DNA from 2 places in the Dehalogenimonas alkenigignens genome. Region 2 is predicted to be linked to the other one. Evidence: riboswitches for the same ligand, from Rfam matches in the RefSeq annotation. Region 2 holds a riboswitch; the other holds the start of a gene.
What was found. Region 2 has a riboswitch for molybdenum cofactor ahead of DEALK_RS08360 (ABC transporter substrate-binding protein). Riboswitches for the same ligand answer to the same signal wherever they lie in the genome.

Region 1 (7,221 bases), 350 kb from region 2:
GTGTCGTTTAAAGGGATGAGTGTTGCTGAGGAAGACGAGTTTTCTAAAGCACACTTAAACCGATCAAACTCCGCGACGGTTATGAATCCGGCCTCGATTCCGAGCACATTTACTCCCGTGTCGTGAATAAGAGCCGGGAACCATTGACTTACCGGTCCTTCAATTTTTCTTACGCTAAAAAGATCAGGTACTTCACTATTTGCCTGTTCGACGTAACGGAAATCAGTCGCAAGTATCGTATGAAACGGAGTCAGAATGACGTATCCATTCGACCCTGTAAACCCGCTGATATACCTGATATTCTCAGGCTTGTTGACTAAGAGTCCGTCAATGCCAAACGCTTCAAAACGCCCTCGAAGTTCCGGGATAATGTCGGTTCTCAAGTTATTCTCTCTCCGGATGCGCGAATGGATGAGCAGAAAGGTATATTTTTTTTGCCTGGTGGCGACTTACGTGAGTGTATATTTGTGTCGTTTGAAGTGATGAGTGGCCTAATAATTCTTGGACAACCCTAAGATCAGCTCCGCCGTCGAGCAGATGGGTTGCGAAACTGTGACGCAGTAAATGTGGGTGAACCTCCTGGCGGATTTCGGCTTGTTTAGCATAATCCAAAATCTTCTCCTGAATAGAACGAACCGACAGTCTTCCGCCTCGATAGTTTAAAAACAGGGCGTTTGACCGGTGTTTTGACAGAAATGAAGGTCTCCCAAACTTAATATACCGCTTGATTGCTGCCACGGCAGGTTGACCGATCAATACAAGGCGCTCTTTATCGCCTTTGCCGATCACCTTTAATTCACGGCTGTAAAGGTCAAGCTGATTGAGGTCAATCGAAGCCAACTCAGACACTCTGAGACCAGCTGCATAAAACAGTTCCATAATCGCCCGATCGCGCAATCCTTGCGGGGTCATTGGATCAGGGGTATCCAGCAGTCGATTTATTTCTTCAGTGGTTAAGAATTCAGGTAACCGCCGGTCCAGTTTCATTGAAAAGGCCGAAAGCCGGTTCCTGCCTCTTCGAGACAAAGGGAATGGACATTCGGTCACAAGCGTTTCACGGAGCATGTAGCGGAATAATGAGCGGATAGCGGAAAGTTTGCGCGCGACAGAACCTTTCACAATACCCTGTGAGAAATTCCATGCCATGAAATCTCTGACTACATATTTGGTGACCTGGCTCGGGAATTCGATATTTTTTAATCTGAGATACTGGAAAAATCCTTTTGGCTCGCCTTCCTCTAAATTGCCGTTAAGATCGCCGAGATAATTCCGAATAGTTCGTGGTGAAAGATGCTGTTCGGATTGGAGATAGTTCACGTATCCCGCGAGCCAGTTTGGCGGCAATGTCGTGTTCAACGTTGTTACCCGCTCGCTTGTTGCATACCGGTGCCAGCCTTCTTAACGGAAGTGCGACGCTTTCGGACAGGCGGCTTATGACTTTTGGATGAGTCGGGTTTAGGAGAACGCCGTCGCAAAGGTTTAAAAGCTTCGCAGACAGGATTTTGACATGCGTTCACACCTGGTTTTACTTCGACAACCAGGCCTCCGCACAGTGGACAAGGTTCAGATAACGGTTTGGTGTTAATTGCAAAGGCATGTTTCGGGAAAGCGCTGCATCCATAAAACAACTTTCCCTTCTTGGTGAACCGTCCAATTAACTCCCCGTTCTCAGGGCATCCGGGACAGGGTACTCCAGTACGAATTCGGAACGATTGACGAAAGGAGCAAGAAGGGCACTCCATATATTTTCCGAACCTGCCGATTTTTATTAACAGGAGACCTTTCGAACATTGAGGGCAATACTCCGTGGAAACTTCAACCGGAAGGGGCACTCTTTCTAACTGTTCTTCGGCTGCAGTTAAATTATTACTAAAAGGAATGAAGAAATCACGGACTACCCCCACCCAATCAATTCCTTCAACGGCGACCTTGTCTAATTTGCTCTCCATCTGGGCGGTAAACCTGGTATCGATCAGCTCGGGAAACTGCTGTACCAACATGTCGGAGACTGTCATTCCCAGGTCGGTGGGTTTGAACAATCCTTTCTCCTTGGTTACGTATTCGCGTTCCTGGACTACGCTTAAAATAGGAGCGTAAGTTGAAGGCCGGCCAATACCATATTGTTCCAACGTTTTCACTAAAGTTGCTTCACTATAACGCGGTTGCGGTTGGGTAAATCGTTGCTCTTTGTGAATCCCCTTGACGTGCAGTTCTTCATTTTGCACCAGTTCCGGTATCGGCGGTGTTTTGATCTCTTCTGCGTCGTCGCGGCTCTCAACATATAGGCTGATGAACCCTGAGAATATATGTTCAGTTTGCTGAGAACGGAGAATATACGCCCCTTTCGATTCAGCAATTTTTGCAGTAATATCGACAGTGGTGTTTCTAAATTTGGCCGCGGTCATTTGAGATGCAACCATTCGCTGCCAGATAAGCTGGTATAATTTGAACTGATTGGTTTCAAGATATTCTTTTATCAGTTGAGGTTCGCGCTCGACGCTCGTTGGCCTTATGGCTTCATGTGCTTCTTGCGCTCCTTTTACGGAACTAGTAAAAGATCGAACGTTTTTAGGCAGATAAGCGTTGCCAAATTGTCTCTCGATATATTTTCTTGCCTCGGAGATCGCCGATCCGGAAACCTGAATCGAGTCGGTTCGCATGTAGGTTATTAAACCTACACTGCCCTCGGTTCCTATCGGTAAACCTTCATACAATTGCTGTGCAATTGCCATTGTTTGACGTGCCGTGAACCGCAACTTACGATAAGCTTCTTGCTGGAGCGTACTGGTAATGAAGGGGGGGGAAGGCTGCTTCATTACCTCCTTGACTCCCACGCTGGACACCGAATATTTAGCGGACCCAAGATCCTTCTCAACCGCCAGTGCTTGTTCTTCTGTCTTGATGCTTATTCTTCTTTTATCACCCTGCCCGATGAGCGTAGCTTTGAACTTCTGAGTTGAATTATGTTTTATCAAATCAACTTCTATGGTCCAATATTCCTCAGGTTTGAAGGAAAGAATTTCGCGTTCTCTGTCAACGATTATTCGCAAGGCTACAGATTGGACACGACCGGCTGATAAACCGCGGCGGATCTTTTGCCACAGTAGGGGTGAAAGCTTATACCCGACTAATCGATCGAGTATGCGCCGGGCTTGCTGAGCGTTTACCAGATTCATATTGATTTCACGCGGTGAATTAAAAGCCGCAGTTATTGCTTCCGGCGTAATCTCATGAAAAGTCACCCGGTTGCATGACGCCCGGGGCGTACAAATAGATTCTTTCAGGTGCCACGCTATTGCTTCGCCCTCTCGGTCAGGATCTGTCGCTAAAAATACCGCAGAGGCTTTGGAGAGCCCTTCTTTTAATTCTGTCAGAATTGATGATTTGTCTCGCATCACTAAATACTGCGGTTTGAAGTCATTCTCAGTATCAACGCCGAGCTTGCTTTTCGGTAAGTCACGGATATGTCCCATCGAAGCCTTGACTATATATTTGGGACCGAGGATACGGGAGAGAGTCCTTGCTTTGGCAGGGGACTCAACAATAACGAAATTCGTGGGTGACTTCATTTTACTCTCGTTTACGACTCCTTAATCACCCTTGAAAGCGTATAGTTCATACCGCCAAGGTGTTTGACTGTGCCTTTTAATTCCATCATTGATAAAGTTGAGCTTACAACTGAAGCAGGTAGTTTGGATGTGCGGCAAATTTCGTCAATGTGTACTGGTTCCACACCAAGATATCTAATTAAGTTTTTTTCATTTTCAGTCACCGGGAGTGTTTCTTTGAATTCAAGTTGTGTAGCAACTGATTCGATATTGAGCTCTATTAAAATGTCGGATTCGGTTCTCACCAACTTTGCACCTTGTTGAATCAAACGGTTTGTTCCAGAACTCTTGGCTGAGAAAATGTTCCCCGGTATGGCGAAAACATCTCGGTTTTGGTCTAAGGCGTATTCGGCGGTAATTAAAGCCCCTGACTTTTCCCCAGCTTCAGTCACTAGTGTGCCCAACGTCAAGCCTGAGAGGATGCGGTTACGCCGGGGGAAATTTTCAGGCCTTGGTCCCATATCCATCGCATACTCTGAAATTAGAGCCCCATTTTCAATTATTTGCTTTGCGATAGCTGTGTTTTCTGGTGGGTATATTACATTAACCCCGGAGCCTAGTACCCCAATCGTACGACCGCCCGCTTTTAGGGCAGAAGAGTGGGAAATCGTATCTATCCCGCGGGCCAAACCTGAAGCGATGGTGACATTATTTCGGCTAAGCGCGGTTACGATCTCCTCGGTCACTTGCCTGCCATAGGCTGTTGGATTTCGTGTCCCCACCACCGCAATTGAAAGCTGGTCCTCAGGCAGAAGATTACCCTTGATATACAAAACTGGTGGATAGTCGTAAATCTCCTTAAGTCTGGAGGGATACTTTGGGCTTACTGCGGTGACGACGGAAACCCCGAAACGATCTGCTTTTTCCAGTTCACGCGCTGGTTCAACTTTAGATCGCCAGTAAACAATTGAATTAATCGTACCGCAATCGAGACCGACCTTCGATAATTCCGCTTCGTTGGCCTTCCAGGCGGTCGAAAGATCTCCGAAATATTTCTCCAACATTGTAAGCCGGACCCGGCCGATACCTGGAATAAGACTGAAACCCAGGTAATGGACAGTGTTACTCTGTTCGTTCAAAGCGTCGCAATTTTAACACAGGGCATTGCGAGAGACAATCGTTCAGGAATGACTGAGTGGAAAACTTGAATTGGCGGAGAGGGTGGGATTCGAACCCACGGTCGAGTTACCTCGACTCACGCTCTCCAGGCGTGCCTGATAGTCCACTCCAGCACCTCTCCGCAAAGTGGTTTGATTGCCTGAAGAACCCGCCAATGATAAATTAATGCGTCCGGTTAGTCAACAATGCAAACACTCTTGAAACGCTGACGTTCATACTACCATGTATGAGTATTTGCCCGGTACTAGTACCGCATGCTATAGTTTAGATGAATAAACCCTTCGAGCCGTCCCGGCCTAACTTTCAAAAGAAACATGGCAGACGGCCGGTCAGGGTGTCGCTGGAAACGGCGGCGCCTCCCGTTTTTGGAAAGGAGGGGTATGAGCGCTTACGCCGTCCTTCGTTTGAGGGACTGTTTGATCCAATGACCGAAGCTAATTGCGTTACCGGCACTTTTGATGCCTTCAATCGTCGCGTTAACTACCTGCGTATTTCGGTCACAGACCGATGCAATCTGCGATGCACCTACTGCAGCGACGGCGAAATCAACCACCTTCACCATGACGACATCTTGCGTTATGAAGAGATTGAGCGGGTGACCAAAGCTGCCGCTGCCCTCGGAGTACGTCATGTCCGGCTGAGTGGAGGCGAACCGCTGGTGCGGCCGTATTTGTGGAATCTGATCGAATTGTTGACGCCGATTCCGGGTATTGAAGACATTTCACTAACCACCAACGGCACGCTGCTAAAGGAGCAGGCTACAAAGTTGCGCAGCGCCGGCTTGAAACGCATCAATGTAAGTCTCGACTCGCTGAGGCCTGGCCGTTTTGAACGGATCACCGGCGGCGACAAGCTTGGCGACGTACTCGAAGGAATTCAAGAAGCTCATCGCGTTGGGCTTTCGCCGGTGAAGATAAACATGGTGGTCATACCCGGGGTGAACGACGATGAGGTAGAAGATTTCGCCTTGATGGCTAAGGATGAGGGATGGCACGTTCGTTTCATCGAGCATATGCCTTTCGGAGGGATTGGCAGTACTCCATCAATGACGGTGGCTGAAATCAAAGAAAAGATAGAATCGATGGTGAGCGACCTGTGGCCGTGCTGCCTCTCCGGCGCTGGTCCAGCCAGCTACTTCAGTTTCGGTGAAGGACAGGGAACGATCGGCTTCATTCGTCCGGTCAGCCATCGCTTCTGTGGCCAGTGCAACCGGTTGCGGCTGACTGCAGACGGTAAGCTGAGGCCTTGCCTGCTGAACGACCTTGAGATCGATATCAAATCTGCTTTGCGAAATGGCGCCGGTATCTCGGATTTGAAAGACCTGCTTAAACAGGCGATCATTGCCAAACCGGAGCGCCACCATTTGGAAACGGCCGGCATTGGCGGCCGCCAGATGCGTCAGATCGGGGGATAGCTCATGGAATTATCTCATGTCGATGAGCGTGGCCGAGCCAGGATGGTAGACGTGACCGAAAAGGTAACCACCAGCCGCCGCGCTGTGGCTATCGCTCATATCAGCATGAAACCTGAGACACTTGAGCTCATCAAGAATATGGAGATCAGAAAGGGCGATGTACTGGCAGCGGCGCGTATTGCCGGAATAATGGCTGCCAAGAAAACGCCGGAACTGATACCGCTGTGCCATCCGTTGACAATTTCCGGAGCCGCAGTCGAGTTCGAGTTTTACGGCACCGACCAGTTAATAGTATCGGCCGAGGTGAAATGCACCGGGCCTACCGGTGTTGAGATGGAAGCCCTCACCGCCGCCAGCATCGCCGTTCTTACGGTATACGATATGTGCAAGGCGGTGGACAAGGGCATGACCATAGAACGAATCTACCTTGAGACTAAAGAGGGTGGCAAGAGCGGGACTTACAGGAGGCTGGATGGCTAAGATTGTCGCCGTTTGCACTAGCATAAAAAAAGGCACTAAGAAAAAAGATATTGGCCGCGGCTTTCTGGAGGCGGATTACGGCATTCAAGGCGACGCCCACGCTACCAAAGGCTGGCACCGGCAGGTTAGCCTGCTGGACAATTCCAGCATTGACAAGATGCGCGCCAAAGGGCTGACGCTTTCACCCGGCGACTTCGCCGAGAACCTGACGACCGAAGGTCTCGAACTGATGGCACTGCCTGTCGGTACGAGGCTAAAGACAGGGCGGGGAGTTGAGCTGGAGATCACCCAGATCGGCAAGGAATGTCATCACCACTGCCAGATCTACCGCCAGGTGGGGATGTGTGTCATGCCTCTTGAGGGCGTCTTTGCCCGCATCATACAAGGTGGCGAGATACAAGCCGGGGATACCATTGAGGTTGTTGGAGCGTAACTCATTCCGGTGACGGCAAGGGTTTAATTCAGCCGTTAAACAAGAAAACCCGAACCGTCTCTCCTTTTTCCAGGATGTCGATGTTGGCCGGAATGTCCAAGTAACCGTCGGCCTCAGCGGTGGCGGTGATTGCGCCGGATTCTTTGAACAATGGCCAGGCTTGTCCG
Region 2 (7,221 bases):
GCATTGATAAGCGCCGGGTTTTAGTGCGTTTAAAGAAAAAGAACGAAGAGGGGCTCTAAAGCCCCTCTTTAGTTTTGTCTTCGAACTTACGTAACCTTGTGGCCGTTCACCAAAAGCTAAACCTTGACGACGTGGATGGCGGCGGCCTTGAGACAGGCAACCACCGGCTTGCCTATCGCCAAACCCAGTTCATCGGCGGACTGGCGAGTAACGACCGCCAGCAGGTGGATCCCACAGTCTATTTCCAACCTGACCAGCGGTCCGACCAGGGCTATGTTGACTATGGTGCCTTCAAGCCTATTACGGGCGCTGGAACCGATTTCAGATTTCAGACTGACGGTGATATGGTCCGGCCGGAGGAACAGGTTGACCCGGTCGCCGGGCATAAATTCACCAGTTGCCTGTATCAATTTTCCGGCAACGTCGACAGTGATGAGTCCGCCGATTGACTCAATCACTGAGCCTTCGAGTATCGTTTCAATGCCGATGAATTCAGCCACGGCTCGGCAGGCTGGCGCCATGAAGATTTCGTCACTGGTGCCGAGTTGTAGCAGTTCACCTTTCATCATGACGCCGATTCGGTTTGCCAGACGTTGACCCTGCGCCAAATCGTGGGTTGCCATGACCACCGTGAGGCGGCGTTTACCGATGATGTTTGAGACCAATTCCTCGACCATAGCGGTGGAATTGGGGTCCAGGTTGGCTGTCGGTTCATCAAGGAAGAGAATGTCAGGACTGGTGACCAGCGCCCGCGCCAGGGCGACGCGCTGCGTTTCGCCGCCGGATAGAGTCTTGGCCTGACGGCCTTCAAAGCCTGCCAGGCCAACTTCGGCCAGCGCCGCCGTTACCCTGGGTTTAATGTCTTCGCCTTTCATACCTCTCCAGCGCAGCGGCTGAGCGATGTTGTCAAATACCGAGGTAGTAAAGACGAGCGGCTTCTGATGAACGAAAGCCATTTTACGGCGCAACTCCAGTCGACTGGAGGCGCTGCCGGTCACCTGCTGCCCGCCAATGACTATGGCGCCCCCAGACGGTTGCTCCAGGAGATCCAGCAGCCTGAGGACGGTGCTTTTACCGGCGCCGGAGGGACCGATCAGCGCCACTGTCTCGCCGGCGGCGACGGTCAAGTTTATATCTTTCAAGCTGAAGTTGCCGCCATAACGCTGTCGTAGCCCCCGGGCTTCGATAATCGGTTTGGCGTTCGAAAAATTCATTCCACCGGTCTCCGCCTGACGTCTGTACCGCGCTGCTGCAGCCAGGAGAGCGCCATATTGATTAGCAGGGCAATACCCAGCAGGATTATTCCCAAGGCCAGCGACAGTTCGATGTCGCCCTTACTGGTCTCGAGCGAGATGGCGGTGGTCAGCACCCGGGTGAAGCCGCGGATGTTGCCGCCGACCATGAGCGCCAGGCCGACTTCGGAGATGGCACGACCAAAGCCGAGGATGAAGGCGGTGAAGATAGCGTACCTGGCCTCTTTGATCAACAGCAATCCCATTTGCCAGCGGCTGGCGCCCAAGGCAATTGCCGTCTCTTTAGCCATGAGGTCGATTCCGGAGAGCGCCGAAATAACGAGGCCGAGTATCAGCGGTGTCACCAGCACAGCCTGGCCAATAACCATAATTGTCGGGGTGAAAAGCAGCCCGAACTCCCCAAGCGGACCGGAGCGCGAGAACAGCAGGAAGACAAACAGGCCGACCAAAACCGTCGGCAGGGAAAACAGGGTATGGATGAAGCTGATCAGGAAGCGCTTGCCGGGGAAGGTGTTATGGAAGATGAGAGAGCCTAAAGGCAGAGCGATGACTGCGGCGATGACGCTGGCGGTCGCTGAGATACTCAGCGACCGCCAGGTGGCTTCCATAACGTCGGGATCAGCCGAAAAGATTAGTTCGATAGCCCTTTGCAGACCAAGCCAGATCTCTTCCATTTAATTAATTCGCCGGTTCGTTTCCGGCGCAAGGGGTAAATAGCGGCGCGCCGTAGTCCTTGACGCCGTAGTCGCCGATGATCTTCTGGATGGCCGGGGACAACAGCCATTCGACCATCTTTTGAGCCATGTCCTTGTTACTCACGGCAACTTTTACCGGATTGACCGGGACTGCGGCATAAACATTCAGCAGAATCGACCCTTTATCTACGATAGAAGTCAGGCCGGTCTGTCCTTTGAAAGCTAAAAAGGTGCCAATATCGGAAAGGGTGTAACCCTGAAGCTGCCCGGCCATCTGAAGAGTTGGTCCCATGCCCTGGCCGGACTCGACGTACCAAGCGCCTGAACTGCGGACATCGGTGTAAGTGATGCCGGCAGCCTTCCAAATAGCCTGCTCCTTGGAATTGGTCCCGGAGGCATCGCCACGGGAGACGAACTTGGCGGTCTTGGAAGCGAACAACTTCTTGAAGGCATCCTCGGCGGAAAGGCCTTTCAATCCGAGCGGATCGGAGGCAGGGCCTACAATAACGAAATAATTGTAAGCGAAAGCGCTGCGGGTTGTACCGTAACCGTCGGCAATGAACTGGAGTTCCCGAGCCTTGTCATGGACGGTGATAATGTCAACATCGCCGCGTTGGCCGTATTGCAGGGCAATACCGGTGTTGGCATACAGGACATCGACTTCCACTCCGAACTCTTTCTCGAACATGGGCTCCAGGAGGGCCCACAAGCCGGTGTCGTAGAGGGAGCTGGTTGTAGCCACCTTGAGGCGTTTTGCCGGGGAGAGGATGCCGCTGCCCTGTTCGGTGGTCGGCGATACCGTCGGACCGGTGGTTGATGGATTATCAGATCCATTGCAGCCGGCGATCGATGAAGCCGCGAGTAGCATCGACAACAACAAGCCGGAAACTTTTAACCATGTTTTTCTCATCTGTACCCCTTATCAAATATTTGGAATAGTACAAACAAAAAGCACCTCTTTTAAGGAGGTGCGCGGCCACGGAGTACCCTCGTCATGGCATGCTCTCCTTTCCAAATCGCGGGAGGCGGCGCCGTTTCCGGCATCACCCTCGGGTCCTTCTGTGAAGGACCGCCGGTCTTGTCGCCATATCACCGAGGAGTTAGGCTCCAAGACTTCGGAGATCAATATTTAATTAAGCTCATGGTAACACAGAGTACTAATACCGGTCAATCAGGAATCGATGACGGTTCCCATCATGGTTCGCCGGAGTGAATGGTAACGCTATCTGCCGGTGAGCTCCTTGACCTTGGCGACGAGGGCCGGGACAACCTTCTTCCAATCGCCGGTGACGCCGTAAGCGGCGGCTTTGAAAATGTTTGCTTCGGCGTCCTTGTTGATGGCCACGAGTGTTTTGGCGCCGGAGACGCCAGAAAGGTGCTGTGACGAGCCGGAGATACCGACGGCAATGTATAAATCCGGGGCGATGATCTTGCCGGTGACTCCGATCTGTCCAGATTCTGGCCACCAACCCTGGTCACACGGCGGACGGGAGGCACCAACGACACCGTCGAGGAGGCCGGCGAGTTCCTGGAGCTGGGCAAAACCCTCGGGCCCACCCAGGCCGCGGCCGCCGCCGACGACGATTTTTGCCTCTTCGATCTTTGGGCCAGTCTCTTTCACGGCTACTCGCTCCAGGATTTGAACACCCGTCAATGGTTCAGCCGCCGGCAATTCCAAAATCTCAACGGTGTGCTTATCGTTGGCCGGTGCCGGAGCGAAGGTCTTGGGCCGGATGGAAACGACCTGGGGTTCGGTATCGATGGTAAAATCCGCCAGCGCGTTGCCGCCGTAGACGGGGCGGGTAAAAATCCGGCTGCCGCCCTCAGTACGGATAGCGATAACATCGGTTACAGCGGCGGTCGAAAGCCGGGCGGCCAGCATCGGCGCCAGGTCGCGGCCTAAATCGGTTTCAGCCAGGAGGATGATTTTTGGGTTCAAGTTAGCGGCCAGCGGCATCACCGTCAGGGCGACGGCATCACTCGAAACTTGGCCGACTTCGGCGGCAAAGACCTTCACGGCACCCAATCTACCGACGGCAACGGCGGCCTCTCTGGCGCCGGTGCCAACAACAAGGGCGAAAATGGATTCGTCGGCGGTGATTGCCTTCGCAGCGGTGAAAAGCTCGGCGGCGGCAGGCGCCGGCGTGCCGCCTTTGACCTCGACGACGATTAGGACGCTTTGATTATCTGGCATGTTTTCACCCGCTCCTTTTATGTCTTTCCTCTCGGGAGGGAAAGTTGGGAACTGCTAGATCAGCTTTAGTTCACGAAGCTTCAGCGCCAGGTTAGCGCCCTGTTCTTCAGGGGTGGCGCCGGGGATCAGTTCGCACTTCGCTTCCCGCACCGGTTGATAGAGCCTCACCAGCTTCACCAGACGGTTAACGGCGACGGTGCCCAGGTCGGTAGCTTTCCAAAAGAGCGGCTCCTTTTTCTTGGCGGCGAGTACTCCCCTGATGTTGGGCAGACGGAGTTTCCCGAGTTCTCCAGAAACGGTGACGACAGCGGGTAAGGCTGCCTCGACGACTTCAAAGCCGCCGTTGACGATGCGCTCGACGCGAAGTTTGCCGCCGGTGAACTCGACCTTGCGGGCGCGGGACAATGAAGGCAGGCCGAGGTGACCAGCCAGAAGCAGGCCGGTCTGGCCGGCGTCCCAATCCGCGGCGGTGCGACCGGCGAGGATAACATCGAACTTGCCGATCTTTTTAACTGCGGCGGCAAGGACGGCGGCGGCAGCGGCGCTGTCCAGGTCGGCGAAGGCCGGGTCGTCCAACAGGATGAGTTCATCGGCACCGAGGGCGAGGGCTTTTTTAAGGAGTTCTTTATTAAGGCCGCTTCCCAAAGAAACCGCTTTCAAGGTGCTGCCAGTGTTGGTGTCTTTGAGCCGCAGCCCAGCCTCCAGAGCGTGCTCAGAGTAGGGATCGATCACCGGAGAGACTCCGGCGGGAGGTACGACCTTGGTGCCGGAGGGATCAATCTTGAAACTTGCTGGAGGAATTTCGGGGTCGGGGATTTGCTTGATCAGAACGATGATATCCAAGAGCAGCCTCCTCGACGTAATTGAACGATTGGTCAACGACTGGCTTAATTTAACACCCGCACTGCGTCCCGGTCAACTGCGTCACGGGTCCTACGACGCGAGTTATCAAGTTCATATGTTATCCGCTACGGGGGAAGTTTGGTGACCGAGACACGATCAAGGGGGATGAGATCCCGGATGATTTCGGTACGGTTTCCGGGGAATGCCTGATTAATTATTGATTTGACCGCAGCGGACTGACATGAACCGAACTCGAGGAGCAACCAGCCGGGCTTATCATCGCGGGCAGCAGTCTGGCTGACCAGGCGGCGGATGATATCTAAACCGTCCGGCCCGCCGTCCAGCGCAAGCTGTGGTTCAAACCTGTTGCCCCTGGCCTCGGCGGAAGGGACGTAGGGCAGGTTAGCGCAGACGATGTCGAGGCGGCGGTCAGCGACGCCGTCGAGGAGGTCGCCATGGATGAACTCGATGTTCGTAACGGCGTGGCTGGCGGCGTTGCGGCGGGCCAGGTTAAGAGCCTCTGGCGAGGTATCGATGGCAAAGATTACCGATTCAGGCAAATGTTTTGCCAGGGTTACAGCTACCGCGCCGGAGCCGCAGCCGACATCGGCGATAACCAGCGCGTTATGCTTGTCCCCCGTCTTGAGCCTTGCGATATCGAGGGCTTGTGCGACAAGGATTTCAGTCTCCGGACGGGGAATAAGGACGGTTGGGTTGACATAAAACTCAAGCGCATAGAACTCGGTGTGCCCGGTGAGGTACTGCAGCGGCTCGCCGGCGATCAGCCGATCGATCAACACCGAATAAAGGGCTTCATCGCCTGGTGTTAGAACATCGAAAAGGCGCCGGTACAACTCGATACGAGAAAGACCGAGAACATGGCGCATCAGCACCTCGGCGTCGAGGCGGGCAGAAAGACCTGACAGGCGAGCGGAAGCCTGATGGATAGCGGCGGCGACGGTCATATGCCGGCGGATTGCAGCAACCGCGCCTGCTCATCGGTAGCCAGAGCGTCAATGACGTCATCAAGATAGCCTTGCAGCAGTTTCGGCAGGTTGTGGACCGACAGGCCGATGCGGTGGTCGGTCAGGCGGTCCTGGGGGAAGTTGTAGGTGCGGATCTTCTCCGAGCGCTCGGCGGTGCCGATCTGGGAGCGGCGAGCGTCGGTCACCTCCGACTGCTGCTTCTCCTGTTCCATCGCCAGAAGGCGTGCCCGCAACACGTCCATGGCTTTCTGCCGGTTCCGAAGCTGGGAACGCTCGTCCTGGCAAACAACGACGAGACCAGTGGGCAGGTGGGTCAGGCGCACCGCGGTAGCCACTTTGTTGACGTTCTGGCCACCCGCCCCGCCGGAATGGAAGATGTCGACCCGCAGCTCGTCGGGGCTGATGTCGACCTCGACCTCCTCGGCGACCGGCAGCACCGCTACCGTCGCTGTCGATGTATGGATGCGTCCGGCGGCCTCAGTCACCGGGACGCGCTGAACACGGTGGACGCCGCTCTCGAACTTCAGGCGGTTGTATACTTCCTCGCCGTCGATCTCAAAGATAACCTCCTTGAAAACGCCGGCGGCGGATTCAGACAGGTCGATAACATCTACCTTCCAGCCCTTGAGTTCGGCGTAGCGGGTGTACATATGGAAAAGATCGGCGGCAAAAAGCTTGGCCTCGTCGCCGCCGGTACCGGCGCGGATTTCCATGATGATGTTGCGGCCGGCATTGGGGTCCTTAGGCAACAGGGCGATTTTCAGTCCCTCGTAGAGGGACTCCTGCTGCTCTTTGAGGCTTTGGTGTTCCTCCCGCGCCAGTGCCAACATCTCCTCGTCCCGCTCGGTGTCTAAAAGGTGTTCGGTGTCCTCTAAAGCCTTCACGGTGCGCAGGTATCTCCGGTAAAGGCCGACGATATCTTCCAGAGCGGCGCGCTCCTTGGCAAGACGGGTGAGCTCCGGGATATTGGCGGCGACTTCGGGTGTGGCAATTGCCTCTTCTATCTCGGTATAACGCTTTTCGATTTTCTCAAGTTGTTCCAGCATAAGTTTGGATTATATCACGGGAGGCAGGCTCGGCTCATCTCCAACGGCGAGTTCTCAAGCCGCAAATTGAAATCGGCATGGCATTCTGGCTATAATCATACTTTGCGCGGTGGGTATAGCCGAGTGGTTAAGGCGTCAGGTTGTGGCCCTGAAGACCGTGGGTTCGAATCCCACTACCCACCCCAAACTTTTTCCCGACGACAG

Region 1: it holds a riboswitch for molybdenum cofactor, as region 2 does, so the genes downstream of both, moaA (GTP 3',8-cyclase MoaA) here and DEALK_RS08360 (ABC transporter substrate-binding protein) in region 2, are expected to answer to the same signal.

The regions. Positions count from the first base shown of each region.
Region 1 covers NZ_KQ758903.1:1,242,833-1,250,053, forward strand. The annotation lists gene DEALK_RS06535 (M24 family metallopeptidase) at 1-383, opposite strand, end outside; gene DEALK_RS06540 (tyrosine recombinase XerC) at 385-1,356, opposite strand; gene topA (type I DNA topoisomerase) at 1,362-3,569, opposite strand; gene dprA (DNA-processing protein DprA) at 3,581-4,687, opposite strand; tRNA gene DEALK_RS06555 (tRNA-Ser) at 4,759-4,848, opposite strand; molybdenum cofactor riboswitch at 4,995-5,119, shown strand; gene moaA (GTP 3',8-cyclase MoaA) at 5,152-6,141, shown strand; gene moaC (cyclic pyranopterin monophosphate synthase MoaC) at 6,145-6,621, shown strand; gene DEALK_RS06570 (MOSC domain-containing protein) at 6,614-7,054, shown strand; gene DEALK_RS06575 (molybdenum cofactor synthesis domain-containing protein) at 7,083-7,221, opposite strand, start outside.
Region 2 covers NZ_KQ758903.1:1,594,833-1,602,053, reverse strand. The annotation lists gene fusA (elongation factor G) at 1-7, shown strand, start outside; gene DEALK_RS08370 (ABC transporter ATP-binding protein) at 117-1,214, opposite strand; gene DEALK_RS08365 (ABC transporter permease) at 1,211-1,927, opposite strand; gene DEALK_RS08360 (ABC transporter substrate-binding protein) at 1,932-2,858, opposite strand; molybdenum cofactor riboswitch at 2,937-3,081, opposite strand; gene DEALK_RS08355 (electron transfer flavoprotein subunit alpha/FixB family protein) at 3,171-4,142, opposite strand; gene DEALK_RS08350 (electron transfer flavoprotein subunit beta/FixA family protein) at 4,197-4,985, opposite strand; gene prmC (peptide chain release factor N(5)-glutamine methyltransferase) at 5,111-5,950, opposite strand; gene prfA (peptide chain release factor 1) at 5,947-7,017, opposite strand; tRNA gene DEALK_RS08335 (tRNA-His) at 7,127-7,202, shown strand.